2 regions of the Streptomyces sp. NPDC101237 genome follow, and region 1 is predicted to be linked to the other one. Evidence: riboswitches for the same ligand, from Rfam matches in the RefSeq annotation. Region 1 holds a riboswitch; the other holds the start of a gene.
The links. Region 1 has a riboswitch for glycine ahead of gcvT (glycine cleavage system aminomethyltransferase GcvT). Riboswitches for the same ligand answer to the same signal wherever they lie in the genome.

Region 1 (15,287 bases):
CGCACCCGGGGCAGGTCCGGCTCGGCCACCCGGCTCCGGACGGCGCTCAGCAGCGACTCGTCGTCCGCGGCCTGTGCGCCCAGCACCTCCAGGGCCGCGCTCTGGCACGGTGTCAGCGCGCCGAGGAAGGTCCCTCGCTGCCCGGCGTAGACGCGGGTGGCACCGGAGGCGTCCGGTACGACCCGGGCGTCCGGGCGAAGCCGCAGGAGTTCACGGATGCCGGTCACGTCGTCTCCGCATCTCCGCCTCTCCGGGACCGCGGGGAGCCCAGGCGGGTCAATTCCCCAGGTAGTGGCGTCCGCGCGGGCCGGGAACGACCGTGACGCCGTCGGTCACGAGCATGAAGCGCTCCATTCCAGGAACGAAGACGTTGACCACGGCGAGGCCTCGCGGGGTTTCGGCCCGGCGGCGCAGGACCGGAAACCCGTGGCCGGAAAGGCGGCGCAGCAGTTCGTCCAGATGCTCCCGGGGCGTCGCCGGATGGCTCGTCGACTCGAACGGCACCGGCTCGGCGGTGGGCAGCAGCGCGGTGAAATCCGCCAGCCGGCAGGACCGCAGTGCCGGGAAGTCCCGCGTACCGTCGTGCCGCGGGAACATCGCGGAGGGAAAGAGGGCGTCCGCGTCGGCGAACTGCGCGGCACCCTGGATCTGGATCAGTTCGCTCAGCGCCCGGTGCGCCGCGTGGTCGGACGACAGGGACGCACCGCAGCCGCGGATACGGGCGGGATCTCCGTCGTGGGGCGGCAGGAAGGCGAGGTAGGCCGGAACCGCCACGTCCGTGGTCATGTCGATCAGGTGGACGCTCCGGCCGGTCACCTCGTCGGCCAGGTCCGCCAGCCGCGCCAGGGCCGCGGGCAGCGTGGCCCGGTCCACGACGCGCAGCGGCGGACGCCTGCGGCGGAGGAACTGGCCGATCAGCAGCAGCGAGAAGGCGTCGCGTTCCACGACCTCGTTGAGCGCGTGCACCGTGGCCTCGTCCACCGTGACACCCGAGGCCCAGCCGTTGTTGCTGGAGTACCGCCACACCGCGGAGTAGTCGTAGGTGTCGCCGAGAGCGGCACGGAAGGACGGATCGGCGTCCACGTAGCCGGGCGTGGACAGGAAGACGGGCACCGGGACGGCCGCCCCCGAGAAGACGTCCTCGTACTCCAGGCACCCGATCTCGCCGTCCGCGAACTCGCCGAGCAGCCGGACGGCCTGGTCCTGGAACAGAGGGCTGTCGTGGTGGGCGAGCGCGTGGGCCCGCTCGCCGCGCACCGCGCCGGGATCGAAGCAGCCCTTTTCGCTCACGTAGTGTTCGAGGGCTTCGAAGAGGGCGCCCACCCGTGCCGTCTCGGAAGCGCCCTTTCCCAGGCCGAATCCGTCCTCGACCCGGGTCGCGCCCTTTCTCAGTTCGCACGCCCACGCCCCGGACTCCGCCTCCAGAACCGGCACGAAACGGGCTTCGAGGCCCAGCGAGCGAGCGGCGGACAGACCCTGCCGCAGGGCGTCGGCGAGTTCGTTCTCCCGTTCGCCGGCCTGGATCGGCCCGGCGACGTCCACCGTGGCGCCTTCCGTCATCAATGACCCCTCTCGAAGTGAGAAAGAGCGCCGCAGCCGACTCGGAGGAGTACGGCTGCGGGCCCGTCGGAGCGTTGACCTATCGGTCGGCGCCGGAAGGAAGCGAGGAGGTGACGGCCTCGTCCTCGAAACCGGTGCTGAGCATGCAGGCCAGGGCCGCGCGCTCGCTCTCCGCGAGAACGACGTCCTCGCTGCCGGTGGCGGCGGTGCACAGCAGCCTGAGGTCTCCTGTACCCATGGAATTGCCTCCCTGGAGTTGTTCCGCTCTTGCCTCGCGGGAGACATTAGGGCGACTCACGGCGCCATGGATTGCACGTCAGTGCCAGGACCGGGCGGCACGCCCTAGCACTCGATGATGTTCACCGCCAGCCCGCCCCGGGCCGTCTCCTTGTACTTGACGCTCATGTCGGCGCCGGTGTCCTTCATGGTCTTGATGACCTTGTCCAGGGAGACCTTGTGGGAGCCGTCGCCGCGCATGGCCATGCGGGCCGCGGTGACCGCCTTGACCGCGGCCATGCCGTTGCGCTCGATGCACGGGATCTGGACCAGGCCGCCGACCGGGTCGCAGGTCAGGCCGAGGTTGTGCTCCATGCCGATCTCGGCCGCGTTCTCGACCTGCTCGGGGGAGCCGCCCAGCACCTCGGCGAGCGCGCCCGCCGCCATCGAGCAGGCGGAGCCGACCTCGCCCTGGCAGCCGACCTCGGCGCCGGAGATGGAGGCGTTCTCCTTGAAGAGCATGCCGATCGCGCCGGCGGCGAGGAGGAAGCGGACCACTCCGTCCTCGTCGGCTCCGGGGACGAAGTTGATGTAGTAGTGCAGGACCGCGGGGATGATGCCCGCCGCGCCGTTCGTGGGGGCGGTGACCACGCGGCCGCCCGCCGCGTTCTCCTCGTTCACGGCCATCGCGTAGAGGGTGATCCACTCCATCGCGTGGGCCAGCGGGTCGCCCTCGGCGCGCAGTTGGCGCGCGGTGACGGCGGCCCGGCGGCGGACCCGCAGCCCGCCCGGCAGGATGCCCTCGCGCGACATCCCGCGCGCGACGCACGCCTGCATCACCCGCCAGATGTCCAGCAGTCCCTCGCGGATCTCGTCCTCGGTGCGCCAGGCCCGCTCGTTCTCCAGCATCAGCGCGGAGATCGACAGACCCGTCTCCCTCGTCAGGCGCAGCAGCTCGTCGCCCGTGCGGAAGGGGTACTTCAGGACGGTGTCGTCCAGCTTGATGCGGTCGGCGCCGACCGCCTCCTCGTCGACCACGAACCCGCCGCCGACCGAGTAGTACGTCTTGGACAGCAGCTCCGCCCCGGAGGCGTCGTACGCCCACAGGGTCATGCCGTTGGCGTGGTAGGGCAGGGCCTTGCGGCGGTGCAGCTTCAGGTCGGCGTCGAAGGAGAACGCGATCTCGTGCTCGCCGAGCAGGGACAGGCGCTTGGCGGTCTTGATCGTCTCGATCCGGTCGTCCGCGCCCTCCACGTCGACCGTGCGCGGCGAGGCGCCCTCAAGGCCCAGCAGCACCGCCTTCGGGGTGCCGTGCCCGTGGCCGGTCGCGCCGAGTGACCCGTACAGCTCGCAGCGCACCGAGGCGACGGAGTCCAGCAGTCCTTCGTTGCGCAGGCGCAGGGCGAACATGCGGGCGGCGCGCATCGGCCCGACGGTGTGGGAACTCGACGGGCCGATGCCTATCGAGAACAGGTCGAAGACCGAGATGGCCACGGGAACTCCTTGGAACAGGGCGGGGGCACACGCCATCGGGTGCCCCCACCAGAGAACTACTTGTTCAGACCGGGGTAAAGCGGGTGCTTGGCCGTCAGTGCCTCGACCCGGGCCGTGAGGGCCGCCGCGTCGTAGGACGGCTTCAGCGCCTCGGCGATCACGTCCGCGACCTCGGCGAAGTCCTCGGCCGTGAAGCCGCGGGTGGCCAGCGCCGGGGTGCCGATCCGCAGACCCGAGGTGACCATCGGCGGGCGCGGGTCGTTCGGGACGGCGTTGCGGTTGACCGTGATGCCGACCTCGTGGAGACGGTCCTCGGCCTGCTGTCCGTCCAGTTCGGACGCGCGCAGGTCGACGAGGATCAGGTGCACGTCCGTGCCGCCGGACAGGACGTTCACCCCGGCCTCGCGGGCGTCGGGCGCGGTCAGCCGCTCGGCGAGGATGCGCGCACCCTCCACCGTACGACGCTGGCGCTCCTTGAAGTCCGCCGAGGCGGCGACCTTGAAGGAGACCGCCTTCGCCGCGATCACGTGCTCCAGGGGGCCGCCCTGGAAGCCCGGGAAGACGGACGAGTTCAGCTTCTTCGCGAAGGCCTGCCGGGCGAGGATGATGCCGCCGCGGGGACCGCCGAGGGTCTTGTGGGTGGTGGAGGTGACCACGTCGGCGTAGGGCACCGGGTTCGCGTGCAGACCGGCGGCCACGAGGCCGGCGAAGTGGGCCATGTCGACCCACAGGTACGCCTCGACCTCGTCGGCGATCCGCCGGAACTCGGCGAAGTCCAGCTCGCGCGGGTACGCCGACCAGCCGGCGATGATCACCTTCGGCCGGTGCTCCTTGGCGAGGCGCTCGACCTCGGCCATGTCCACCAGACCGGAGTCGTCCACGTGGTAGGCGACCACGTCGAACTGCTTGCCGGAGAAGTTCAGGCGCATGCCGTGGGTCAGGTGGCCGCCGTGGGCGAGGTCCAGGCCCAGGATGGTGTCGCCGGGCTGGGCCAGCGCGAACAGGGCCGCCTGGTTGGCGGAGGCGCCGGAGTGCGGCTGCACGTTGGCGTACTCGGCGCCGAACAGCTCCTTCACCCGGTCGATGGCGATCTGCTCGGTGACGTCGACGTGCTCGCAGCCGCCGTAGTAGCGGCGGCCCGGGTAGCCCTCGGCGTACTTGTTGGTGAGGACCGAGCCCTGGGCCTCCATGACCGCGACCGGAGCGAAGTTCTCCGAGGCGATCATCTCCAGGGTGGACTGCTGGCGCACCAGCTCCGCGTCGACCGCGGCCGCGACCTCGGGGTCCAGCTCGTGCAGGGGCGTGTTCAGAACGGACATCTGTTTCTACGACTCCTGTGGGTACGGCGCCTCAGCCGGCGGTGAACGCGGTGTACTCGTCGGCGGAGAGCAGGTCGGCCGGCTCGTCCGCGAACCGGACCTTGAACAGCCAGCCGCCCTCGAAGGGGGCCGAGTTCACCAGGGACGGGTCGTCCACGACGTCCTCGTTGATCTCGGTGATCTCACCGGTGACCGGCGAGTAGAGGTCGGAGACCGACTTGGTCGACTCCAGCTCGCCGCAGGACTCGCCCGCGGTCACGGTGTCGCCGACGGCCGGGAGCTGGACGAAGACGACGTCACCGAGCGCGTTGGCCGCGTGCTCCGTGATGCCGACCGTCGCCACGCCGTCCGCGGCGGCCGACAGCCACTCGTGCTCCTTGCTGTAACGCAGCTGCTGGGGGTTGCTCATGGCCTGAATTCTCCTGTACGCGGTGGGGTGCTGGTGAAAGAGAAGTGCGCGAAACACACGTGAGCAGCGCAAATGTGCGCAGGGTCACGCACCGCCGGGCTCAGTGTCTCCCTGCGGGTCCCGCCTCGGGGTCTACTTCTGGCGCTTGTAGAACGGCAGGGCCACGACCTCGTACGGTTCGTGGCTGCCCCGGATGTCCACGCCGACACCCCCGGTGCCCGGCGCCGAGTGCGCCGCGTCGACGTACGCCATGGCGATCGGCCTGCCGAGCGTGGGGGAGGGGGCGCCGGAGGTGACCTCGCCGATCACCTTGCCGTCCGCGACCACCGGGTACCCGGCGCGCGGCACGCGGCGGCCCTCGGCGACCAGGCCGACCAGCACCCGCGGCGGCTCGGCGGCGGCCCGGTCCGCGGCCTCCCGGAGCGCCTCGCGGCCCACGAAGTCGCCGTCCTTCTCGAACTTCACGACCCGGCCGAGACCGGCGTCGAAGGGGGTCAGCGAGGTGGTCAGCTCGTGCCCGTACAGCGGCATGCCCGCCTCCAGGCGCAGGGTGTCGCGGCAGGACAGGCCGCAGGCCACCAGGCCGACGCCGGCGCCCGCCTCGGTGAGCGCCTCCCACAGCGCCACCGCGTGCTCCGGCTTCACGAACAGCTCGAAACCGTCCTCGCCGGTGTAGCCGGTGCGGGCGATCAGCGCCGGGACGCCGGCGACGGTGCCGGGCAGCCCGGCGTAGTACTTGAGGCCGTCCAGGTCGGCGTCCGTGAGCGACTTCAGGATCCCGGGCGACTCCGGCCCCTGGACGGCGATCAGCGCGTACGCGTCCCGGTCGTCGCGCACCTCGGCGTCGAAGCCGGCGGCACGCTCGGTCAGCGCGTCGAGGACCACCTGGGCGTTCGAGGCGTTGGCCACGACCAGGTACTCGGTCTCGGCCAGCCGGTAGACGATCAGGTCGTCGAGGATGCCGCCGTCGGCCCGGCAGATCATGGTGTAGCGGGCGCGGCCCACGCCGACGGAGGCGATGTTGCCGACCAGGGCGTGGTTCAGCAGGGCGGCGGCCTGCGGGCCGGTCACCGCGATCTCGCCCATGTGGGAGAGGTCGAAGAGGCCTGCCCTGGTCCGCACCGCGACGTGCTCGTCGCGCTCGGAGCCGTAGCGCAGGGGCATGTCCCAGCCGGCGAAGTCGGTCATGGTGGCGCCGAGCGAGCGATGCAGGGCATCGAGCGCGGTACGGCGCGGTCCAGCGGAATCGGAACTGCTCATCGGTCGGTCGTCTCCCAAAGATCCCAGGGCATGACAGGCGAGGTCGGTCCTCCCCATCTGTCATCGGAACCTGAGAGGTTCGCCTCGACCACGGACGTGGTCACGGCTTGCACCTTGGGTGGGACCGCCGGTGGGCGGTCCGCTTTTCAGATGTGCCTCGCCCGCGCGGTAACGGTGCCTGAGAGATTCAAGGGAGGGACTTGCTCCTTCGGCGCCCCGGCGAACACTGCCAGGGACTCTCCCGCGCGGATTCAAACGGCCGGTATGCAGTTGGCGCGCACATCATTGCACGCCGGGCCGGGCTTTGTGACAGGCCTGTGGCCGGAAGCGGACGGAACCGCGAGACACCGTGCATTACCTTCTCTTTACACTAAGCGGGGAGAACCTTTCCTGAACCCCCAGGGAGGACGGTCACGGTGACAAGGACCACGGCGTACGTGACGACGGGCATCGCCCTGCCGGGACAGCCGGCCGCCCCGGCCCGCGAGCGGCACGAGGAGGGCCCGGCGCGGGTCGTCCGCGACCTGCGCGACCGGACCGGCCGCAGCCCGCACGGCCTCCTCTTCGGCCCCCGTGACCTGGTCGTGGTCACCGGCCTGCCGGGCAGCGGCAAGTCCACCCTGATGCACCGCGCCGTCCAGGGCATCCGGATCGACTCCCAGGACACCCGCGACCGCTGGGACGCCCGCCTGGCCCGCTTCCTGCCCTACGCCCTCTACCGCCCGCTCGTCCGCCTCGCCCACTACGCCGGACTGCGCCGCGCGCTGCGCGGCGGCGAGGGCGTGGTGGTGCACGACTGCGGCACCCAGGCCTGGGTGCGCGAATGGCTGGCCCGCGCGGCCCGCCGCCGCGGCGCCACCCTGCACCTGCTGCTCCTGGACGTCCCGCCGGGCGCGGCGCTGGACGGCCAGCGCGCGCGGGGCCGCGGCGTCTCCCGGTACGCCTTCCTGCGCCACCGCCACGCCGCGTCCCGGCTGGTGCGCGCGGTGGAGAGGGGCGGGCTGCCCCGGGGCGTCGGCTCGGCGGTGCTGCTCGACCGGGACGCGGCCGACGTCCTGTGCCGGATCGCCTTCCGCGAGCCGGAGAAGCCCGCGGAGTGAGGCCCTCCGCATGGGTGGGCGGCTCGGAGGGTGGGGCATTGTCACAGCCACCCGATAGCCTTTTCGGACTCAGCAGCAGCGGTTTCCAGCAGGCGGTAGGCAGATGGACTTCCCGGCGGACCTTCCCGCGGACTTCCCGGCACAGGCGCACCCCCACCCGCACGGCGGTTGGCCCGGCAACGAACTGGAGGAGGTCCTGTCGGCCTCCCTCGGCGTTCCCGCGGCCGCCGGCCGGCTCATCGAGGTACTCGGCCGCAGTTTCCTGTGGATCCCGCTGCCGGAGGGCGGCGGCCCGCACAGCGGTTCCCTCGACCTGCCCACCACGGAGATCGAGGGCCGGGTGTACGTGCCGGTCTTCAGCTCCGAGGAGCAGTTCCGCCAGGTGGCCGGCTCCCACCTGTCGTACACGGTCGCCCCGGCCGTCGAGTTCGCCCGCGGGCTGCCCCCGCAGGTCGGCATCGCCGTGAACCCCGGTGGCATGGTGGGCGTCCCGCTGCCGCCCGAGGCGGTCGCCGAGCTGTGCCGGGCCGGCCTCAGCGAACTGGACGGCATCGCCTCGGGCGGCCGGGTCCGGCTCTTCGAACCGGACTGGCAGGACGACCCCATGGACTTCCTGGCGGCGGCCTCCGCGGAGTTCGCGGCCACCGGCGTGGTCGCCACGGCCCGCCGCTGCCTCGCCGTGGTCGAGACGGCGGACCCGGTGATGTTCGTGGGCGTCGAACTCTCCCAGTGGGAGGGCGACATCAGGGCGCTGCCCCTGGAGGCGCTGGGCCGGGCGCTGGGCCGGGTCCCGGTCACGTGGCCGGTCAACCTGGTCCTGCTCGACGTCGCGGACGATCCGGTGGGCCACTGGATGCGGGAGAAGGTCCGGCCCTTCTACCAGTTCGGCCACTAGAGACGAGTACGGCCACGGGAGGCGAACCGCGGGCCACGGACCCAGGGCGCGGGGAACCGCGCGCCGGGCCACGACGAGGTCCGCGGCCGCCGACGAACCATCGGCCCGCACTCCCTCGGCGCTTAAGCTGTCCCCGAAGGCGGGGCGACAAATGAAGGGGCGGTAACACGTGAGCGCCAGCGGCACCGCGGCGGCCGGGCAGGTCGAGCACATGCTGCGCCAGGTAGCCCCCGGGCGGTACGACGCCTACGAGGCACTCCTCCGCGCCCTCGCCACGCCGTCCTCCGGTCAGGTCTGGATGCTCCTCTGGCACGGCCAGGGCGGCTCCCCTGACGCCCAGTACGGGAACATGGAGGTCGACGGCCACGGCTACGCGCCCTGCGTGACCTCCGCCCAGGAACTGTCGGCGAGCGGCTGGAACCGCTCCTACGAGGTCGTCGACGGCCTCGACGTGGCCCGCACGCTCTATCCCGACCACTTCGGCCTGTGGCTCAACCCGCACGCCCCGGGCGGCGGGGTCGGCATCCCGTGGCCGGACCTGCGGCGCATCGCGACCGGTCTGGAGCGCCAGCCCGCGGGCCCGCTGCGCCTGGCCGAACCGTCCATCGAGGTCCCGCAGTTCTACGCGCTGCTCGCGCAGAACGCCCACCGCACGCCCGCCGTCCGCTCGCTGCGGCGGGCCTGGGTGCAGCCGGCGCTCGGCGATCCGTACCTCGCCATCGGGCTCGACGTGTACGACACGTCGCCGCCGGCCGTGGACTCGGTGCGGGCGATGATGCAGCAGTCCATCGGGGCGGTGCCGGACGGGCTGCCGGTGTCGACGGTCGCCATGACCGACGAGTTCGACCCGGTGGTGCTGTGGATGCGGGCGGCCGCCCGCCCGTTCTACGACCGCGAGGCCCACGCGGCACCGGCACCGGCCGCGGGCTACGGCTATCCGCCGGCGCCCGCCGGCTACTGAGCGAACGACCGCACCGCGCCCGTCCTCGAAAGGACGGGCGCGGTCTTTTGTCGTGCGGGCGGATTCGGGATCACCGGCACGGGAATTCCCGCAGTGCCACGTGACCGCCGCCGGGCCTCCGGCGCGAGGAACCGGGCGTGGTGCCCCTGACGGAGCGCCTGAGCGCCCGAGGACCGGCACCGACCGGCTGACCTCGTACGCGGCCGTCGCGGGCGCGGAGGCGGACGCCCGGCGGCGACGGCGCCGGAGCCGCCGTGAACGCGTCGCAAAAGGAATCCCGCGGGTCCCGGTATTCCGGGACGGGGAATCCTCAATTCCGTTGGTGAATTCCCTTCACCGCGCTGTGATCCAGATCACGGGAGCCTCGGGTGTGGCCGGGATCCGGGCGTGCGGGCGGGCGGGTCTCCGCGTGTAGACCGGAGGCTTTGCGGCGCTGATGTGGCGTCTTGCCAGGCTTGCCCCTGTCCGACAGGTGTTACCCGTCGTTCGGATAACGAAACCGTTTGCTCGTATCACGGTTGCGCATCCATTCACCGTCAACTCTGGTAACTGGTCGCCGCGGCGTTGAAGACTCGCGCTCCAAGGGGTGTTCACCCCTGCCCAGGAGAGAGTGATCATGCCGCTACCAGCGGCAAGTGCAAGCCGGCTACAGCCGGTTGAGAGGGGTCCCTGCCAGATGACGGCACCATTGCACGAGCCGACCGCGGAAGCGGCCCCGAGCGCGGCCGAGGAAGCGGCGGCGGCGACCGCCGGCGAAAAGGCCGTTCAGGGGCGTTCCCTGGGCCGGATCGCCTGGGAGCGCCTGAAGCGGGACAAGCTCGCCCTCACGGGCGGCGTAGTCGTGCTCGTCCTCATCGTGGTCGCCCTCCTCGCGCCAGTGATCACCCACTTGCTCGGCCAGGATCCGGACGCCTACAACGAGACGCTGATCGACCCGCTGTTCGGCACCCCCAAGGGGTCCCTCGGCGGCATCAGCGGCGACCACCTGCTGGGCGTCGAGCCGGTCAACGGCCGCGACATCCTCGCCCGGATCCTCTACGGCGCCCGGGTGTCCCTCCTGGTCGGCTTCCTCTCCGCCCTCGTCGCGGTGGTGCTGGGCACCGTCCTCGGCATCCTGGCGGGCTTCTTCGGCGGCTGGGTGGACTCGTTCATCAGCCGCGTGATGGACGGCCTGCTGGCCTTCCCGCAGCTGCTCTTCACGATCGCCCTGGTCTCCGTCATGCCGAACAACATGCTCGGCCTGTCCGGTTCCAACGTGCGCGTGTTCGTGATGATCCTGGTCATCGGATTCTTCGGCTGGCCCTACATCGGACGCGTGGTGCGCGGCCAGACGCTCTCGATGCGTGAGCGCGAGTACGTCGAGGCCGCCCGCTCCCTGGGCGCCGGCCGGTTCTACATCCTGTTCAAGGAACTGCTGCCGAACCTGGTCGCGCCGATCATCGTCTACACGACGATGATGATCCCCACCAACATCCTCACCGAGGCGGCCCTCAGCTTCCTGGGCGTCGGCGTCAAGCCGCCCACCTCGTCCTGGGGACAGATGCTGTCGAGCGCGATCGACTACTACGAGTCCGACCCCATGTACATGGTGGTTCCGGGTGTGGCGATCTTCATCACCGTGCTCGCCTTCAACCTCTTCGGCGACGGCGTGCGTGACGCGCTGGACCCGAAGGCCTCCCGCTGAACTGCCGTACCCCAAGCGTCCCGTGGCACCAACACGGGGTCTCTCATCTAATCCGGAGGATCCGAGATCGTGACAACCCAACGCACCTCAGGGCGGCGTAAGCAGGCCTTTGCCGCCGCTGCTGCGGTCGCCGCACTGCTGACCACGGCGGCGTGCGGCGGCAGCAGCGACGACAACGGCGGCGGTTCGAAGAACGGCGCCGCCGGCTTCGACGCGGCCAACAACAAGGTCGCCCAGGCCTCGCTGGCCAAGAAGGGTGGCACGCTGCGCTTCGGTGGAGCCCAGGACGCCGACTCGTGGGACACCACGCGCGGCTACTACGGCTTCATGTGGAACTTCGCGCGCTACTACAGCCGCCAGCTGGTCACGGGCAAGACGGAGCCGGGCAAGGCCGGCGCCGAACTGACCCCGGACCTCGCCACCGGTCTCGCGAAGGTCTCGGACGGCGGCAAGACCTACACGTACACCCTGCGTGACGGCGTCACGTGGGAGGACGGCAAGCCGATCACGTCCAAGGACGTCAAGTACGGCATCGAGCGCGTCTGGGCGCAGGACGTGCTGTCCGGCGGCCCGACGTACCTGAAGGACTTCCTCGACCCCAAGGGCGAGTACAAGGGTCCCTACAAGGACACCTCCAAGGACCACCTGGGCCTGAAGTCCATCACCACGCCGGACGACAAGACGATCGTCTTCCACCTCCCCGAGGCCAACTCGGACTTCCAGGAGGTCCTCGGCCTGGTCTCCGCCTCGCCGGTCCGCCAGGACATGGACACCAAGTCCAAGTACGGCCTGAAGCCGTTCTCCTCCGGCCCGTACAAGTTCGAGTCGTACAGCCCCGGCAAGAGCCTGACGCTGGTGCGCAACACCGAGTGGAAGCAGGCTTCGGACCCGGTCCGCAAGGCCTACCCCGACAAGATCACCGTCCAGTTCTTCTCGGACGCCAACCAGCTGGACCAGCGCCTGCTCAACGGTGACCTGGACCTGGACATCAACCAGACGGGCATGTCCCCGCAGGGCCGCACCACCGCCCTGAAGGAGCACAAGGGCAACCTGGACAACCCGGTCTCCGGCTACATCCGTTACGCGGTCTTCCCGCAGAGCGTGAAGCCGTTCGACAACATCGAGTGCCGCAAGGCCGTCATCCTCGGTGCGGACCACGTCTCGCTGCAGACCGCGCGCGGTGGCCCGATCGCCGGTGGTGACATCGGCACCAACATGCTCCCGCCGTCCGTCCCGGGCTCCGAGGGCCAGAAGTACGACCCGTACAGCATCGCCGGTGCCAACAAGGGCGGCAACGCCGCGAAGGCCAAGGAAGCCCTGAAGGCCTGCGGCAAGCCGAACGGCTTCTCCACCACCATCGCGGTCCGCAACAACAAGCCGGTCGAGGTGGCCACGGCCCAGTCGCTCCAGGCGTCGCTGAAGAAGATCGGCATCAACGCCCAGATCGACCAGTACGACGGTTCGCAGACGGCCGGCATCATCGGCAGCCCGTCGAACGTCAAGAAGAAGAACTACGGCATCATCATCATGGGCTGGGGTCCGGACTTCCCGACCGTCCAGGGCTTCGGTCTGCCGCTGTGGGACAGCAAGTACATCCTGCAGAGCGGTAACAACAACTACGCCCTGATCAAGGACAAGACGATCGACGGTCTGTTCTCCCAGTACGTCACCACGCTGGACGACGCGGGCAAGACCAAGATCTCGACCGAGATCAACCACAAGGTCATGGAGGGCGCGTACTACCTGCCCTTCACCTTCGAGAAGTTCATCAACTGGCGTAGCGACAACCTCGCGAACGTGTACACGTCGGACAACTACAGCGGCATGTACGACTTCGTGAACCTCGGTCTGAAGTCCGCGAAGTAATCCCGGCACACCCGCCGTACGGCACGAAAGGCAGGTGAAGGCCGGCGTCGCGTGGTCGCGGGCCATCGGAAGACCTCCGGTGGCCCGCGGCCCGGCGGCGGGCCGTAAGCTGTGCTCGCTTACCTGATCAGGCGGCTGTTCGCCGCCGCTGTGATGCTCGTGGTCATCGTCATGGTGGTCTTCGGCATCTTCTTCCTCGTCCCCAAGTGGGCAGGCGTCGACATCGCCGCGAGCTTCGTGGGGAAGCAGGCCGACCCGGCTGCGGTCGAGGCCGTGCGGCAGAAGCTGGGTCTCAGCGACCCGATCTACTCCCAGGTCTGGGAGTTCTTCAAGGGGATTTTCGCCGGCCGCACCTATTCGGGCGGCGGCGACGTCACGCACTGCGCCGCGCCCTGCTTCGGTTACTCCTTCCGCAGCGAGCAGGCCGTCTGGCCGGTGCTCACCGACCGCTTCCCGGTGACCCTGGGTCTGGCGCTCGGTGCCGCCGTGCTGTGGCTGATCTTCGGTGTCGCGGCCGGTGTGCTCTCCGCTCTCAAGCGGGGCACCATCTGGGACCGCGGCGCGATGGTCGTCGCCCTGGCGGGTGTCTCCCTGCCCATCTACTTCACCGGTCTGCTCAGCCTGGCGATCTTCGCCTTCGGGCTGAAATGGATCGACGCGCAGTACGTGCCCCTCGACCAGAGCATCGGCGGCTGGTTCGGCGGCATGATCCTGCCCTGGATCACCCTCGCGTTCCTCTACGCGGCGATGTACGCCCGGATCACCCGCGCCACCATGCTGGAGATCCTGGGCGAGGACTACATCCGCACGGCGCGCGCGAAGGGCCTCAAGGAGCAGACGGTCATCGGCAAGCACGCCATGCGCTCCACGATGACCCCGATCCTGACCATGCTCGGCATGGACCTCGGCGCCCTCATCGGAGGCGCCATCCTGACGGAGTCGACGTTCAACCTGCCCGGCCTCGGCCGCGCGGTGCTCGACGCCATCCGCAACCAGGACCTGCCCATCATCCTGGGCGTGACCCTGATCACTTCTCTCGCGGTGCTGATCGCCAACCTCGTGGTGGACATCCTGTACGCCGTGATCGACCCCCGAGTGAGGCTCACATGACCGACCTGAGCAAGAGCGGGGCCGCCCTGGGCGAGCCCACCTCCGCTTCACCCGCCCCGACGTCCTTCCTGGAAGTGCGCGACCTGAAGGTGCACTTCCCGACCGACGACGGCCTGGTCAAGTCCGTCGACGGACTCAGCTTCTCGCTGGAGAAGGGCAAGACCCTCGGCATCGTGGGAGAGTCCGGCTCCGGCAAGTCGGTGACCTCGCTCGGCATCATGGGCCTGCACACCGCCGGCCAGTACGGCAAGCGCAAGGCGCAGATCTCCGGCGAGATCTGGCTGGACGGCACCGAGTTGCTGTCCGCCGACCCCGACCACGTGCGCAAGCTGCGCGGCCGGGACATGGCGATGATCTTCCAGGACCCGCTGTCCGCGCTGCACCCGTACTACACGATCGGCCAGCAGATCGTGGAGGCGTACCGGATCCACCACGACGTCGACAAGAAGACCGCCAAGCGCCGCGCGGTCGAGATGCTCGACCGGGTGGGGATCCCGCAGCCCGACAAGCGCGTCGACAACTACCCGCACGAGTTCTCGGGCGGTATGCGTCAGCGCGCGATGATCGCGATGTCGCTGGTGAACAACCCCGAGCTGCTGATAGCGGACGAGCCGACGACGGCCCTGGACGTGACCGTCCAGGCGCAGATCCTCGACCTGATCCGGGATCTGCAGACGGAGTTCGGCTCCGCGGTCATCATCATCACCCACGACCTGGGCGTCGTCGCCGAACTCGCCGACGACATCCTGGTGATGTACGGCGGACGCTGCATCGAGCGGGGTCCGGCCGACAAGGTGTTCTACGAGCCCCGCCACCCCTACACCTGGGGTCTGCTCGGCTCGATGCCGCGGCTCGACCGTGAGCAGCAGGACCGCCTGATCCCGGTCAAGGGCTCCCCGCCCTCCCTGATCAACGTCCCGTCCGGCTGCGCCTTCAACCCGCGCTGCCCGTACGCCGACGTCCCGAAGGACAACGTCACCCGCACGGTCCGCCCCGAGCTGACCGAGGTCGGCAGCCAGCACTGGGCCGCCTGCCACATGACGCAGGAGCAGCGGGAGCGTATCTGGACCGAAGAGATTGCGCCGAAGCTGTGAGCGAGGACAAAGCGGTGACCATCCCTGCGCAGAGCGAAGGTGCCACCCTCACCAAGGACGCCGCCCACGGCGAGACCCTGCTGAAGGTGACCGGGCTCCAGAAGCACTTCCCGATCAAGAAGGGCCTGCTCCAGCGGCAGGTCGGAGCCGTGCACGCGGTCGACGGCCTCGACTTCGAGGTCAAGGCCGGCGAGACGCTGGGCGTCGTGGGCGAGTCGGGCTGCGGCAAGTCGACGATGGGCCGGCTGATCACCCGGCTGCTGGAGCCGACCGGCGGCAAGGTCGAGTTCGAGGGCAAGGACATCACCCACCTCGGGGT
Region 2 (15,287 bases), on a different contig from region 1:
CAAGGAACTGCCCGCCGAGGTGCCCGCCGTGGCGCCGGAGGCCGGGCCCACCGCCGAGCCGGTGCCGGACGCCGGGCTGACCGGGCGCCGGCGGCTGGTCCAGGGGCTGTGGCCGCCGCGCGTGAGCCGGGCCCAACTGATCGTCGCGGTACTGCTGTTCGGGCTCGGATTCGGCCTGGCCGTGCAGGTGGCGTCGAACAGCGACAACGACAGCGCGTTGCGCGGCGCGCGCCAGGAGGATCTTGTTCGCATCCTCGATGAACTGGACGACCGGACTCAGCGTCTTGAGGACGAGAGGACAGGACTGGAGAAGCAGCGCCAGGAGTTGCAGAGCAGCTCCGACCAGGCGGCGGAGGCTCGCCGGCAGACGGCCGAGAAGGAGAGGCAACTCGGCATTCTGGCGGGCACCGTGGCGGCGCAGGGTCCTGGCATCACGATGACGGTCGACGATCCGAAGGGGACGGTACAGGCGGACATGCTGCTCGACGCGATCCAGGAGTTGCGCGCGGCCGGCGCGGAGGCGATCCAGGTGGACGGGGTGCGCGTGGTCTCCGGCACCTACCTCACCGACTCGGGCAAGAGCGTGAGCGTCGACGGGAACAAGATCACTCAGCCCTACGTTTTCAAGGTGATCGGCAAGCCGCAGGACCTCGAACCGGCTCTCAACATCCCCGGAGGCGTGGTGCAGACCCTGGAGAAGGAGCAGGCGACGGTGACCGTCGAGCGATCGACCAAGATCGTCGTGGATGCCTTGCGACCGGCGAAGCAGCCTGACTACGCTCGGTCGTCCTCACAGTGAACCAGCGGTGCATGCGGAACGTCCGGCAAGGGCATGAGGATGCGGGGGGTCGGCGCACCGGGAAACCGGTGTGTGGTGGAAACTGTCTGGTGGATACGGACGTTGTGTGGTTGTCCGGGTCGGCCGGTGTATTCAGTCAGGGTTCGTCCTGCCCCACGGGCGGGTCTGTTTCGGTCAAGGGGAATCGCCCGTGAAGTTGTTTTCGAAGTTGTTCGGCAAGAGCGCGCGAGAGGGCAGCGACAACGCGACCGCTCGCCATCGCGCACAGCCTGACGCGGACGGACAGCGTCCGCTGTTCCGGGATCAGCTGGCTGGTCCGGGGGGTGACATTTCGGGAGGTCAGGGCGCGCCGTCAGTTGACCCGTCGCAGTCCGGCGGCATAGGTTTCGGGCAACCGTCAACCTCAGGTGCGGGTGGAGGGTTTACCTCCGGCCCGTACGCGTCCAACGACCCGGCGGGGCAGCCGCGGCAGGAGGATCCGTCCATGTCGGCCCTGGTTTGTACGAGGTGCGGTAACCGCAACGCGGAGAACGCCCGCTTCTGTTCCAACTGCGGTGCTCCGCTGCGCCCGGGCGCCGTGCCCGAGCGGGCGTCGGAGACGACGTCCACGATCTCGATCTCCGGCCTGGAGGCGTACGACGCCGAGGTGACCGGGCAGACCCAGGTGCCGGCGCTCTCCCCGGAGGCCCAGGCGGCCGTCGACGCGCTGCCGCTGGGCTCCGCGCTGCTGGTCGTGCGCCGCGGTCCGAACTCGGGCAGCCGCTTCCTGCTGGACAGCGACCTGACCACGGCGGGCCGTCATCCGCAGAGCGACATCTTCCTGGACGACGTCACGGTCTCGCGCCGCCACGTGGAGTTCCGCCGCCAGCCGGACGGTTCGTTCACGGTGGCCGACGTGGGCAGCCTCAACGGCACCTATGTCAACCGGGAGCGCATCGACCAGGTCGCGCTGTCGAACGGCGACGAGGTCCAGATCGGCAAGTACCGGCTGGTCTTCTACGCGAGCCGGCAGGGCATCTGACCCTCCGGACCTCGTGCGGGGACCCCAGGGAAGAAGGTCCATGCTGCACACACCGAGCGGCGGTACCGGTCACGGCACCGCCGCCACGGAAACCGGGCTGATGAGCATCGGCACGGTGCTGAACGTGCTGCGCGACGAGTTCCCCGAAGTCACCATCTCCAAGATCCGCTTTCTGGAGTCGGAGGGGCTCATCGAGCCCCGCCGTACTCCGTCCGGGTACCGCAAGTTCAGTGCCGGGGACGTGGAGCGGCTCGGACACGTCCTGAGGATGCAGCGGGACCACTATCTGCCGCTGAAGGTCATCCGGGAGTACCTGGACGCCATGGAGCGCGGTGAGGCCGTGCAGCTGCCCGTGCTGGGGCGGCAGCGGGACGGCGAGGCGGTGCCGACGATGCCCGAGGCGCCCGCGGTGGCGCGGATCGGCCGCGAGGAGCTGCTCGCGGCCGCGGAGATCGACGAGGGCCGTCTGGCGGAGTGGGAGTCCTACGGGCTGCTCGCGCCCCTGGCGGACGGCGCGTACGACTCCGAGGCGGTGACCGTGGCCGCGCTCGTGACCGAGCTGGGCCGGTTCGGCATCGAGCCGCGCCATCTGCGGGCGATGAAGGCCGCCGCGGACCGTGAGGCGGGGCTGGTGGACCAGGTGGTGGCCCCGTTGAGGCGGCACCGCAATCCGCAGACAAGGGCGCACGCCGAGGCCCGTACGAAAGAGCTGGCGGCGCTCACGGTGAAGCTGCACGCCGCACTGGTGCAGACCGCGCTCGGAGTGCGGCTGCCATGACCATCGTGACAGGACCCGGGCACGGGCCGGATCGGGCGCGCGTTCCGGGCCCGACTACCCAAACGTCCCGGGCACGGCCTAGGGTTGCTGTGTGAACGAGCTCGATGTCGTAGGTGTCCGGGTGGAAATGCCCTCCAACCAACCGATCGTGCTCCTGCGCGAAGTGGGAGGCGACCGTTACCTCCCCATCTGGATCGGACCGGGGGAGGCGACGGCGATCGCGTTCGCCCAACAGGGCATGGCTCCGGCGCGGCCGCTGACCCACGACCTTTTCAAGGACGTGCTGGAGGCCGTCGGCCAGGAGCTGACCGAGGTGCGCATCACGGATCTGCGTGAGGGCGTCTTCTACGCGGAGCTGGTGTTCGCCAGCGGCGTGGAGGTGAGCGCCCGCCCGTCCGACGCCATAGCGCTGGCGCTGCGCACCGGAACGCCGATCTACGGGAGCGACACGGTGCTGGACGACGCCGGCATCGCGATCCCGGACGAGCAGGAGGACGAGGTGGAGAAGTTCCGCGAGTTCCTCGACCAGATCTCGCCCGAGGACTTCGGTACCAGCAGTCAGTGAGAGACCGCAACGGCCCGCCGGCCACCCTGCGAAGGGTGGTGGCGGGCCGCTTCACGGTCGGGCGGATGCGGCGGACTCACGGGCAATTGCCAACGGCCACTGAGAGCGTCCTACGCCTTCCCGTCAGCGCATTCGGCTAGCCTTTCCCCGCGGTGGGGCACGGGAAACCACTCCTAGGGTGATTATCACTCGGCGTGCCGAGTGTGGCGATCGTTGACGCACCCCTGGTGACTGCCTACCGTCGAGAAGGCAGGTCAAGGACGGAGGTCGGCGTGAGAAGCAGCGGCGACGGTATGGCTGGGGGTGCCCCGGGACGCCGTCTCGGGGAGAGCGGTCCGTACCCTCCCCCGAGCCCTCGGCTTCGTTCGAGTTGGGGGGACCCCCAGCACGGCAGCACTGCAGGTCACGCTTCGCAGCGTCCGGCGGCAGTGCCGAGCGGCGGAGGGGCTGCGTCCATGACGACCGAGGAGATCGGGTACCGGGGGCCCACCGCCTGTGCGGCGGCCGGAATCACGTACCGCCAACTGGACTACTGGGCCCGCACCGGGCTGGTCGAGCCCAGCGTGCGGCCCGCGTACGGGTCGGGCACCCAGCGCCTGTACAGCTTCCGGGACGTGGTCGTCCTGAAGATCGTGAAGCGGTTCCTGGACACCGGGGTCTCCCTCCAGAACATCCGCACCGCCGTCCAGCACCTGAGGGAGCGCGGCTTCCGCGACCTGGAGCGGATGACGCTCATGAGCGACGGCGCCACGGTCTACGAGTGCACCTCGCCCGACGAGGTCCACGCGCTGCTCCAGGGCGGGCAGGGCATCTTCGGGATCGCGGTCGGCGTGGTCTGGCGGGACGTGGAGAGCGCCCTGTCCCAGCTGCACGGCGAGCGCGTCGACACGGGCGAGACCCTGGTCGGGCACAACCCCGCCGACGAGCTGGCCCGGCGCCGCAACAAGGCGGTCTGAGGCCCCGGCACCGCGGTGTGCCGGGGCATTGTCAGTGGCGTGGTGCAGCATCGGAGACGTGAGAAACGCGCCCACGATCCTGCATCTCGACATGGATGCCTTCTACGCCTCGGTGGAGCAGGCGTCGAAGCCGAGCCTGCGCGGGAAGGCCGTGGTCGTGGGCGGGCTCGGACCGCGCGGTGTGGTGGCCACGGCGTCCTACGAGGCCCGGGTGTTCGGGGTGCACTCCGCGATGCCGATGGCCCAGGCGCGCAGGCTGGCGCCGAACGCCGCGTACCTCGTGCCGCGGTTCGCGCTGTACCGGTCGATCAGCGAGCAGGTGATGGCGCTGCTGCACGAGCTGTCGCCGCTGGTGGAGCCGCTGAGCCTCGACGAGGCGTTCGTGGACCTGGAGGCCGGTGAGGTCGCCCGGGACGCCGGATCGGCGCGGCTGGTGGGGGAGAAGCTGCGCGCGGACATACGGGGCGCCACGGGGCTCTCCGGGTCGGTCGGGCTGGCCGCCTCCAAGATGCTCGCGAAGATCGCCTCCGAGCAGGCCAAGCCGGACGGCCTGGTGCTGATCGAGCCGGGCACCGAGCGGGCGATGCTCGGGCCGATGACGGTGCGGACCCTGCCGGGGGTGGGGCCGGCGACCGGGGACCATCTGAGGCGGGCCGGGATCACCACGGTCGGTGAGATCGCCGAGGCGGGCGAGGACGAACTGGTGCGGCTCCTCGGCAAGGCCCACGGGCACGCGCTGCACGCGATGGCGCTGGCCCACGACGACCGGCCCGTGGTCGCCGAACGGGAGGCCAAGTCGGTGTCCGTCGAGGACACCTACGACGTGGACATCCACGACCGGACGCGGGTGGGGACGGAGGTGCAGCGGCTCGCCGACCGGTGTGTGCGCCGGCTGCGGGCGGCCGGCCTGTCGGGGCGGACCATCGTGCTGAAGGTGCGGCGCTACGACTTCTCGACGCTCACCCGGTCGGAGACGCTGCGGGGACCGACCGACGACCCGGCGGTGGTGCGGGAGGCGGCGGCGCGGCTGCTGGACTCGGTGGACACGACGGGAGGCGTGCGGCTGCTGGGCGTGGGCGTGTCGGGGCTCGCCGACTACACCCAGGAGGATCTGTTCGCGCAGGCGGCGGCCGGGGACGCGGTCGAGCCGGCCGCGGAGGAGGACGTGGCGGAGCCGGTCGCCGAGGCGGTGGCGGCCGTCGAACGGCGGTGGCCCGCGGGGCACGACGTACGCCATGCGGGGTACGGCCACGGATGGGTGCAGGGGAGCGGGGTGGGGCGGGTGACGGTGCGGTTCGAGACGCCGGGGTCGGCGGTGCCGGGGAGGGTGCGGACGTTCCGGGTGGACGACCCTGAGCTGGAACCGGTGGATCCGCTGCCGCTGGTGCCGTCGACTCCCGCGGACGGGGTGGGCGTGTGATCCGGAGTGCGGGGCGTTCCGGGGCCGGGACGGGCCCCGTCAGGGGTCCCGGGCACGGCGAGAGCGGCCCTCGCCTGCCCTACGCGCCCGTGTCCTCGGTTCCCGCCAGCTTGCCGAAGTCGTGGTCGGGGTGGTCGGGGGGCGGGGCGGCCGTGTCCAGGCCGTAGTGGTGGTAGAGCTGGAGTTCCTGCTCGGGGGAGAGGTGGCGGCCCACGCCGAAGTCGGGGGCGTCCTTGATCAGGGCGCGGTCGAAGGGGACCTTGAGGGTGCCCTCGACCAACTCGCTCGGCTCCAGGGGCACGAAGGCGTCCCGGGAGAACAGGCCGGTGCGTATGGCCGCCCACTCCGGCACCCCGGTCGCGTCGTCGAGGTAGACCTCGTCGATCGTGCCGATCTTCGTGCCGTTGCGGTCGAACGCCTTGCGGCCGATCAGGTTGCGCGGATCGATGTCGGTCTGCACGGGCCCTCCACTAGGTCGCAACTCATCCGTAAGCACTACAAAAGAGCACATTGAAGGAGGCGGCCACTCGAAGACCTGTGCGTTGCCCTCGCTGGTACGCTGGCAAGCGGCTGCTGATCCCGTGCGGGAGAGTCCTCCGGGCAGTCCGGAGGCGCCGAAGGAGCAAATCCTCCCCGGAATCTCTCAGGCTCACGTACCGCACGGACGAGGTCACTCTGGAAAGCAGGGCAGGCGTCCACGGCGCCCGCCCTCACCGACGGTGAAAGCCGGATCCCCTGGGCGTCCGGCGAAGCTCTCAGGTTGAGATGACAGAGGGGGAGGCCGTCGGGGTACCCGTGCCGGGGTACCCCTCGAAGGTCGCGTCAGACCAGGAGGCCTCCGCAATGACCGCCCAGCGTGTACCGCTCTCCGAGCTAGAGCAGGGAATCCCCTTCGAGCAGCGCCACATCGGACCCGATGACGAGGCGCAGGCCAAGATGCTCGCCCAGGTCGGCTACGGCTCGCTCGACGAGCTGACCGCCGCCGCCGTGCCGGACGTCATCAAGAACGCCGACACCCTGGAGCTGCCGGGCGCGCGCACCGAGGCCGAGGTCCTGGCCGAGCTGCGGTCGCTGGCCGACCGCAACCAGGTGCTCGACTCGATGATCGGACTGGGCTACTACGGCACCTTCACGCCGCCCGTCATCCTGCGGAACGTGATGGAGAACCCCGCCTGGTACACGGCCTACACGCCGTACCAGCCGGAGATCTCCCAGGGCCGGCTGGAAGCGCTGCTGAACTTCCAGACCGTGGTCGCCGACCTCACCGGGCTGCCCACCTCCGGTGCCTCGCTGCTCGACGAGGGCACCGCCGCCGCCGAGGCCGTGGCGCTGTCGCTGCGCATGGGCAAGAACAAGAAGGGTGTCTTCGTCATCGACGCGGACGCCCTGCCCCAGACCATCGCCGTGATCCGGACGCGGGCCGAACCGGCGGGCGTCGAGGTCGTCGTCGCGGACCTCAGCGAGGGCATCCCGGCCGATCTCGCCGCGCGGGAGATCAACGGCGTGCTCGTCCAGTACCCGGGCGCCTCCGGTGCCGTCCGCGACATCAGGCCGCTCGTCGAGCAGGCGCACGGGCTCGGCGCGCTGGTCACCGTGGCCGCCGACCTGCTCGCGCTGACCCTGCTGACCTCGCCGGGCGAGCTGGGCGCCGACATCGCCGTCGGCACGACCCAGCGGTTCGGTGTGCCGATGGGCTTCGGCGGTCCGCACGCCGGCTACATGGCGGTGCGGGAGAAGTTCGCGCGCAGCCTGCCCGGCCGCCTCGTGGGCGTCTCCGTGGACGCCGACGGCCACAAGGCCTACCGGCTCGCGCTGCAGACGCGGGAACAGCACATCCGCCGCGAGAAGGCCACCAGCAACATCTGCACCGCGCAGGTGCTGCTCGCCGTGATGGCCGGCATGTACGCCGTCTACCACGGGCCCGAGGGCCTGCGGGCCATCGCGCAGCGCACCCACCGCTACGCCACGATCCTCGCCGCGGGGCTGACGGACGGCGGCGTCGAGCTGGTGCACGGCGCCTACTTCGACACGCTCACCGCGCGCGTGCCCGGCAAGGCCGCCGAGGTCGTCGCGGCCGCCCGCCAGGGCGGGGTCAACCTGCGGCTGGTCGACGCCGACCACGTCTCCATGGCCTGCGACGAGACCACCACACGCGCGCAGCTGGGAGCCGTGTGGGCGGCGTTCGGCGTCGAGGGCGACGTCGAGGCGCTGGACACGGCCGCCGTGGACACGCTGCCCGAGGCGCTGCTGCGCGAGGACGGCTACCTGGGCCACCCGGTCTTCCACGACCACCGCTCCGAGACCGCGATGCTGCGCTACCTGCGCCGCCTCGCCGACCGTGACTACGCGCTGGACCGGGGCATGATCCCGCTGGGCTCCTGCACGATGAAGCTCAACGCCACCACCGAGATGGAGCCGGTCACCTGGCCCGAGTTCGGCCAGCTGCACCCCTTCGCGCCCGCCGAGCAGGCGCAGGGCTATCTGACGCTCATCCGCGAGCTGGAGGAGCGGCTCGCCGAGGTCACGGGCTACGACAAGGTGTCGCTGCAGCCCAACGCCGGATCCCAGGGCGAACTGGCCGGTCTGCTCGCCGTACGCGCCTACCACCGCGCCAACGGCGACGAGCAGCGCACCGTGTGCCTGATCCCGTCCTCCGCGCACGGCACCAACGCCGCCAGCGCCGTCATGGCGGGGATGAAGGTCGTCGTCGTCAAGACCGCCGAGGACGGCGAGGTCGACGTCGAGGACCTGCGGGCGAAGATCGAGCAGCACCGTGAGCAGCTCGCCGTCCTGATGATCACCTACCCGTCCACGCACGGCGTGTTCGAGGAGCACGTCGCGGACATCTGCGCCCAGGTCCACGAGGCCGGCGGCCAGGTGTACGTCGACGGCGCCAACCTCAACGCGCTGGTCGGGGTCGCCAAGCCCGGGCACTTCGGCGGCGACGTCTCGCACCTCAACCTGCACAAGACCTTCTGCATCCCGCACGGCGGCGGCGGTCCGGGCGTCGGCCCGGTGGCCGTACGGTCCCACCTGGCGCCGTACCTGCCGAACCACCCGCTCCAGCCGGCCGCGGGCCCGGAAACCGGCGTCGGGCCGATCTCTGCCGCGCCGTGGGGCTCCGCGGGGATCCTGCCGATCTCGTGGGCGTACGTCCGCCTGATGGGCGGCGAGGGCCTGAAGCGCGCCACCCAGGTGGCCGTGCTCAGCGCCAACTACGTCGCCAAGCGGCTGGAGCCGCACTTCCCCGTGCTCTACACCGGCCCCGGCGGGCTGGTCGCGCACGAGTGCATCATCGACCTGCGGCCGCTCACCAAGGCGACCGGCGTGAGCGTCGACGACGTCGCCAAGCGGCTCATCGACTACGGCTTCCACGCGCCGACGATGTCCTTCCCGGTGGCCGGCACGCTGATGATCGAGCCGACCGAGTCCGAGGACCTGGGCGAGCTGGACCGGTTCTGCGCGGCGATGATCGCCATCCGCGCGGAGATCGACAAGGTCGGGTCGGGGGAGTGGCCCGCGGAGGACAACCCGCTGCGGGGTGCCCCGCACACGGCCGCCGCGCTCGGCGGGGAGTGGGAGCACGCGTACGGGCGCACGGAGGCCGTCTTCCCGGCCGGCGTGTCCGCCGCCGACAAGTACTGGCCGCCGGTGCGCCGGATCGACCAGGCCTTCGGTGACCGGAACCTGGTGTGCTCCTGCCCGCCGCTGGACGCCTACGAGGACTGATCCGCGGCAGCACGGACGTGACGAAGGCCCCGCTTCGGCGGGGCCTCTCGCGTCGCGGGGCTACGCCGGGTAGGCGTGGGTCTGGGTCGCCTTCACCGTCGCCCAGACCGGGGTGCCCGGGTGCAGGTCCAGTTCGGCCGCCGCGACGGTGGTGAGGTCGGCGGCGAGGGGGAGCTCGCCGGTGAGGTCGGCGCGGACGCGGTCGCCGTGGATCTCCAGGCCGGCGACCTGGCAGCGCCAGACGTTGCGGGCGCTGGCCCCGGTGGGCCGGTCCCGGAAGAGGGTGACGGCGCTCGGCGGGAACGCGACGAACACGTCACCGGTGAGGTGCTCCGTGGTGGCGACGGCGGTGCCGGTGTCCAGCCGGACCAGGTGGCCCCCGGCCTCCGTCTCGGCCCGGCCGCGGTAGAGGTTGAGGCCGACCAGGTGGGCGATGTAGTCGGTGCGCGGGCGGCGGGCGATGTCGGCGGGGCCGCCCTGCTGGACGATCGAACCGTGCTCTATGACGATCAGACGGTCGGCCAGCACCATCGCGTCCAGCGGATCGTGGGTGACCAGGACCGCCACGGCCTCGAACTCGGCCAGGCGGCGGCGGAGTTGGGAGCGCACGTCCAGGCGGGTGCGGGCGTCGAGGGCGGCGAGCGGCTCGTCGAGGAGGAGCAGGCGGGGGCGGGTGGCCAGGGCGCGGGCCAGCGCGACGCGCTGGGCCTGGCCGCCGGACAGGCGGCGGGGTTTGGCGCCGCCGTGGTCCGCGAGGCCCATGCGGTCCAGCCAGGCGGCCGCCTGGGCGCGGGCCTCGGCCTTCGGCACGCCGTGGCAGCGCGGGCCGAAGGCGACGTTGTCGAGCGCCGTGAGGTGCGGGAAGAGGAGGTAGTCCTGGAAGACGACGCCGACCGGGCGGGATTCGGGCGGCGTGCGGTCCAACTCCGCGCCGTCCAGACGCAGATGGCCGGCGGTCAGGGGAGTGAGGCCGGCCAGGGCGCGCAGCGCGGTGGTCTTGCCCGCGCCGTTGGGCCCGAGCAGGGCGACGACCTCGCCGGGGGCGGCGGTGAGGGCGATGTCGAGGTGGAAGGCGGGACGGGTGACGACCAGTCGGGCGTCGAGGCCGTCGGTGTCCTTCGCGGGCGGCGCGGGGGACGCGTCGGGGCGGCGGGCGGGATCCGGGGCGGTCATGAGGCGGTCATCCAGCGGTCGCGGAGGCCCGCGAGGACCGCGATCGAGACGGCCAGCAGGACCAGGCTGAGGGCGATCGCCGCGTCGGGGTCGTTCTGGAGGGCCAGGTAGACCGCCAGCGGCATGGTCTGGGTGCGGCCGGGGAAGTTGCCGGCGAACGTGATCGTCGCCCCGAACTCGCCGAGCGCGCGGGCCCAGGCCAGTACCGAACCGGCCGCGATGCCGGGCGCGATGAGCGGGAGCGTGACCCTGCGGAACGCCGTGAGACGGGACGCGCCCAGCGTCGTCGCCGCCTCCTCGAAGCGCGGGTCGGCGGCCCGCAGCGTGCCCTCGACGCTGATCACCAGGAACGGCATCGCCACGAAGGACTCCGCGATCACCACCGCGGTCGTCGTGAACGGCAGCGTGATCCCGAACCACGCGTCCAGCCACTGCCCGACGACACCGTTGCGGCCGAGGGCCAGGAGCAGGGCCACACCGCCGACCACCGGGGGAAGGACCAGCGGGAGCGTCACGAGCGCCCGCACCAGGCCCCGGCCGGGGAACTCGGTGCGGGCCAGCAGCCAGGCCAGCGGAACGCCGAGGACCAGGCTCACGGCCGTCGCCGCCGTCGCGCTGAGCAGCGAGAGCTGGAGTGCCCGCCACACCTCCGTGCTGGTCAGCAGCGAGGGCAGGCTGCCCCAGGGCGCGCGCAGCAGCAGGGCCAGCAGGGGCAGCAGGAGGAAGGCCAGAGCCACCGCTCCGGGCAGGAGGAGCGGCAGCGGCACGGCCGAGCGGACGCGCCGGCGCCGGGGGCCGTCCGTGACGGCGGCGGTCCCGGGGTCCGGCTCGTCGGTCTTCGTCACGGCTTGAGGAACCCGGCGTGGTTCAGGACCTGCCGGCCCTCGGCGGACCGCACCAGCGCGATGAACGCCTTGGCGAGCCCCGGGTTCGGGGCGTTCTTCAGGAGGGCGATCGGGTAGTCGTTGATGGCGGCGGCGGACTCGGGGAACTCCACGCCCTCCACCTTGTCACCCGCGGCCTTCACGTCGGTCCTGTAGACGACCGCGGCGTCGGCCTCCTTCAGGACCACCTTGTTGAGGGCGGACTTCACGTCCTCCTCGTAGGAGACCGGCGTCAGCTTCAGCTTGCCGGCGTCCAGCGCCTTCTGCGCGGCCGCGCCGCACGGCACCGTCTTGTCGCAGAGGACCACCTTCAGCTTGGAGTCGGTGAGGTCCTTGAGCGAGGAGACCTTGTCGGGGTTGCCCGGCAGGGTGGCGATCTCCAGCTGGTTGCGGACGAAGGTGGCCGGGGTGGTGGCGGTGTCCTTCTTGTCCGTCACGATCGCCATCGTCTTGGGGCTGGCGGCGGCGAAGACGTCCGCGGGGGCCCCGCTGGTGATCTGCGCGGCGAGGGTGTCACTGCCGCCGAAGCTGAAGTCGACCTTCGTGCCCGGGTGGGCCTTCTCGAAGTCCGCCTTCAGCGTCGTGAAGCTCTCCTTGAGGGAGGCCGCCGCGAACACGGTGATCGAACCGGACAGCCCGGACGACGCGGAGGACGAGGTGTCCGACTTCGTCTTCGCGGACGAGTCGTCGTCCGAGGAGGAGCAGGCGCTCAGGACCAGCAGGGCCGCCACCGGGGCACCGGCCACCTGAAGGGTCCGCCGGGTCCGGCGCGCGGAACGGGTCATCACGGGTGAACTCCTCTGAATCCGGGTGGAGAAAGCTGTCGCGCCCTGGTGCGACCTGTCTCTCGGCCGCCATGTGATGATACTGCCGCACCTGCCAGCCGTAAGTCTTCTGTCGCATCGCATGAGCCGCACACTTAAGACAAGAACCTGGCATGTGCGTTTGTACGGAGGTGCGCCGCGGGTACCGTCATCCGGGAGGAGGCCGCACATGACGCTCGCCGAACTCGACCTCACCGGAGACCTGGCACGGCCGGCCCGGCTCACCGTGTCCGATCTCCTGCGCTGGCCCCAGCACCGGGTGCGGGTCAGCTTCGACTGCGCCACCAGCGGCGTGCGGCGTCACGGCTTCACCGGACCCCTGCTGTACGACGTCCTCGGCGCCGCGGGCCCCGCGTTCGACCCCGTCCGCCGCAAGGACCGGCCGCGGTTCCTCATCGCGGTCACCGGCGCCGACGGTCACCACGCGCTGCTCTCCTGGGCCGAGATCGACCCGGACTTCGCGCACGCACCCGTCCTGCTGGCCGTCGGCATCGACGGGACCCCCCTGGACCTCGCGGGCCCCAGCTGGTCCTCGGAGAGGGCGGCGGTCGTCATCAGGAAGCCCGCCGCGCAGAATCCGCACCGGAAGCCCGGGGCGCCGAGGAACCGCTGCTGCACGGGGTGGAGTTCACCGTCCGGGGAGGCCGGGCCCTCGACGGTGGTGACCGTGCGGCCGTCGGCGCGGAAGGCCGGACAGAGGCAGCTGTGCACGGGTTCGCCGTCGACGGGGACGGTGCGGGCACCGCGGTCGCCCGCGTCGCAGCCCTTCGTCACCCCGAAGCCGGTGAGCGCGGTCAGACGCGGTCGATGTGCACGTTCGTCGACTTGACCCGGGCGGTGGCCTCCATGCCCACCTCCAGGCCCAGTTCCTCGACGGCCTCGCGGGTGAGCAGGGAGACCAGGCGGTGCGGACCGGCCTGGATCTCGACCTGGGCGGCGACGTCGCCGAGCTTGATCGCGGTGACGATGCCCGGGAAGGCGTTGCGCACCGACGTGTAGGAGGCGTCCTCCTCGGCGGTCCCGGCCCTGGCGAGTTCGACGGAGAACGCGGCGAGCGCCCTGCCGTCGATGAGCCGCCTGCCGCCCTCGTCGCGATGGGTGGTCATCCGGCCGGCGTCGGCCCAGCGGCGGGCGGTGTCCGGGCTGACGCCGAGCAGCCGCGCCGCCTGGCCGATCGTGTAGGACTGCATGGGCTCACGATAGGGCCGCCCGTCGGGGCCCGCGGACCCGGCGTCCGCCGGTTCGGGCCCGACGGCCGGGGTGTGGCAGCATCCGCGTATGACGACCACAGGAGCGAGCCGGGGCCTGGACCTGTTCCGGCACCAGGACATCCCGATCTACACGCTGACCTTCGCGCGGGACGTGGCCCCCGAGGAACTGCTGACCCGCATGGGAGCCGTCCCCGGGACCCTGGCGCTGCGCGGTCCCGGCACCGCGCTCGCCGACGATCTCGGGGACGACCTCTACGACGGGGACGAACCGGTCGTCCTGACCGGGGTGGACGGCCCGTGGACGTGGGCCTGGGAGCTGGGCGGCCTGCACGGGCTGGACGAGCGGGTCCTGGGTGCGGTCTCGGCGGGGACCGAGGCCGTCGTGGTCCATTACAACGAGAAGCCGATGCACTGGTTCAAGTACGCGGTCGGTGGTGACGTCCTCGTGGACTTCCACACCCTGCACGCGATCGACCCGATCGGGTACGACCCGGCCCGGCTCGACGACACCATGCGGCCGCTGGGTCTGGTCCGCGGCGAGACGGCGCCCCCGGACAGCGTGCTGACGCTGCTGGAGGACGCCTTCGGCATCGGTCTCACCGACCCTGCCACCTCCGGCGGCGAACGCTGGAGCGGCAGGCTGCGCGCCCTGCCGGAGGAGTGAACGGCCCCGCGGTCAGGTCAGGCCGGAGGCCCTGAGCACCGCGAGCGCGGTGGCGTCGTCGATCTCGTGGCCGAGCCGCGCGAGCACCTCGTCGCCCCGGCGCAGGGTGCCGCGGTCCAGGGAGCGGCGCACGCCGGTGTCCAGCTCGTGCCAGAGCAGCGGATTGGCGCGCAGGACGTTCGGGTCGAGCTCCAGCCGGTTGCCGGCGGTGTCGCGCAGCACCAGGTGGGCACAGACGTCCCCGTACCGGCCGACGTGCACGAGGGAGTCGGTACGGACGGTCCGGCGGCGCAGCGGCCCGCGCGCGGTCAGCCAGCCGGGGCCCGCCGTCACCCGGGCCGGCATCAGCATGGCGAGGATGCCGGCCGACAGGGCGGTCCAGAGCACCGCGCGCGCCGGGGTCAGGGTGCCGGCGTCCCAGTCCACCAGGAACGTCAGGCCGCCGAAGCCGGCGGCACAGCCCACCGCCAGGCGGGCGCCGCCGCGCCAGGTACGGTCACCGGCCGCCCGGCTCCCGCGTCTTGTGTCCTCCATGAGGCCGACGGTAGGGGCCGCCGCGGGCCGGGGGACGGCGGCTGACGGGCTTCTTATGCGTACCGAGCGGTTATTGACGGGTTTCTTACGACGGCCGTCCGGGGAGACCCGCGGGACTCAGCCCGTGTGGACGCGCGGCCGCCGGTCGCGGTCCGGTTCCGCCTCGCGCAGGACCTCCCGGGTGACCGGAGCGACCTCTCCCTGGCCGAACAGGAAGAAGCGCAGGAAGTTGGCGAACGGGCCGCCCTCGGTCCACTCGAAGTAGATGTGCGGGATGCGGCCGGTCTCGTCGCGGACGTGCAGCAGCAGCGCGGCCAGGGCGTTCGGGATGGACGCGGACTCCAGGGTCAGGACCCGGTAACGGTCGTGCAGGACCTCGCCGCGCACCGTCAGGCCCGCCTCGAACTCGGAGGGGTCGGTGACCGTGACCTCGACGAAGACGAAGTCCTCCTGCTCGGGCAGGTCGTTGTCGGCCCGGATCTGCTCGATCTTGTCGCGGTACTCGGCCTTGTCGCGCCGGTCCGGCTCATTGGCGATGAACCGGATCTTCCGGCTGGCCATGTCCCGGATGAACCGTTCCGCCATCGGATCGAGGCTCACGCTCGTCACGCGCAGCTCGAAGGCGCGGGCCAGGCGGGACAGCAGGGAGACCAGGATGATGCCGACGATGAAACAGGCACCGATCTTCACGCCGTCGGGCCGCTCGATGACGTTCACGACGGTCGTGTA

Region 2: another riboswitch for glycine. It lies ahead of gcvP (aminomethyl-transferring glycine dehydrogenase); the one in region 1 lies ahead of gcvT (glycine cleavage system aminomethyltransferase GcvT).

Annotation. Positions count from the first base shown of each region.
Region 1 covers NZ_JBIWNY010000012.1:212,474-227,760, reverse strand. Annotated here, with positions in the region: gene ACIRQ9_RS20605 (SagB family peptide dehydrogenase) at 1-227, opposite strand, end outside; gene ACIRQ9_RS20600 (YcaO-like family protein) at 277-1,560, opposite strand; gene ACIRQ9_RS20595 (hypothetical protein) at 1,640-1,798, opposite strand; gene ACIRQ9_RS20590 (L-serine ammonia-lyase) at 1,903-3,270, opposite strand; gene glyA (serine hydroxymethyltransferase) at 3,327-4,589, opposite strand; gene gcvH (glycine cleavage system protein GcvH) at 4,621-4,998, opposite strand; gene gcvT (glycine cleavage system aminomethyltransferase GcvT) at 5,131-6,258, opposite strand; glycine riboswitch at 6,415-6,512, opposite strand; gene ACIRQ9_RS20570 (AAA family ATPase) at 6,675-7,358, shown strand; gene ACIRQ9_RS20565 (enhanced serine sensitivity protein SseB) at 7,462-8,253, shown strand; gene ACIRQ9_RS20560 (enhanced serine sensitivity protein SseB C-terminal domain-containing protein) at 8,423-9,214, shown strand; gene ACIRQ9_RS20555 (ABC transporter permease) at 9,891-10,898, shown strand; gene ACIRQ9_RS20550 (ABC transporter substrate-binding protein) at 10,968-12,764, shown strand; gene ACIRQ9_RS20545 (ABC transporter permease) at 12,876-13,874, shown strand; gene ACIRQ9_RS20540 (ABC transporter ATP-binding protein) at 13,871-14,968, shown strand; gene ACIRQ9_RS20535 (ABC transporter ATP-binding protein) at 14,983-15,287, shown strand, end outside.
Region 2 covers NZ_JBIWNY010000049.1:4,824-20,110, forward strand. Annotated here, with positions in the region: gene ACIRQ9_RS39090 (DUF881 domain-containing protein) at 1-799, shown strand, start outside; gene ACIRQ9_RS39095 (FHA domain-containing protein) at 990-1,820, shown strand; gene ACIRQ9_RS39100 (MerR family transcriptional regulator) at 1,861-2,598, shown strand; gene ACIRQ9_RS39105 (bifunctional nuclease family protein) at 2,690-3,163, shown strand; gene ACIRQ9_RS39110 (MerR family transcriptional regulator) at 3,436-4,119, shown strand; gene ACIRQ9_RS39115 (DNA polymerase IV) at 4,178-5,539, shown strand; gene ACIRQ9_RS39120 (PRC-barrel domain-containing protein) at 5,619-5,999, opposite strand; glycine riboswitch at 6,114-6,208, shown strand; gene gcvP (aminomethyl-transferring glycine dehydrogenase) at 6,383-9,268, shown strand; gene ACIRQ9_RS39130 (ABC transporter ATP-binding protein) at 9,329-10,441, opposite strand; gene modB (molybdate ABC transporter permease subunit) at 10,438-11,286, opposite strand; gene modA (molybdate ABC transporter substrate-binding protein) at 11,283-12,110, opposite strand; partial or broken gene ACIRQ9_RS39145 (molybdopterin-dependent oxidoreductase) at 12,319-12,672, shown strand; partial or broken gene ACIRQ9_RS39150 ((2Fe-2S)-binding protein) at 12,672-12,932, opposite strand; gene ACIRQ9_RS39155 (molybdopterin-binding protein) at 12,944-13,339, opposite strand; gene ACIRQ9_RS39160 (DUF6461 domain-containing protein) at 13,428-14,024, shown strand; gene ACIRQ9_RS39165 (hypothetical protein) at 14,037-14,558, opposite strand; gene ACIRQ9_RS39170 (APC family permease) at 14,676-15,287, opposite strand, start outside.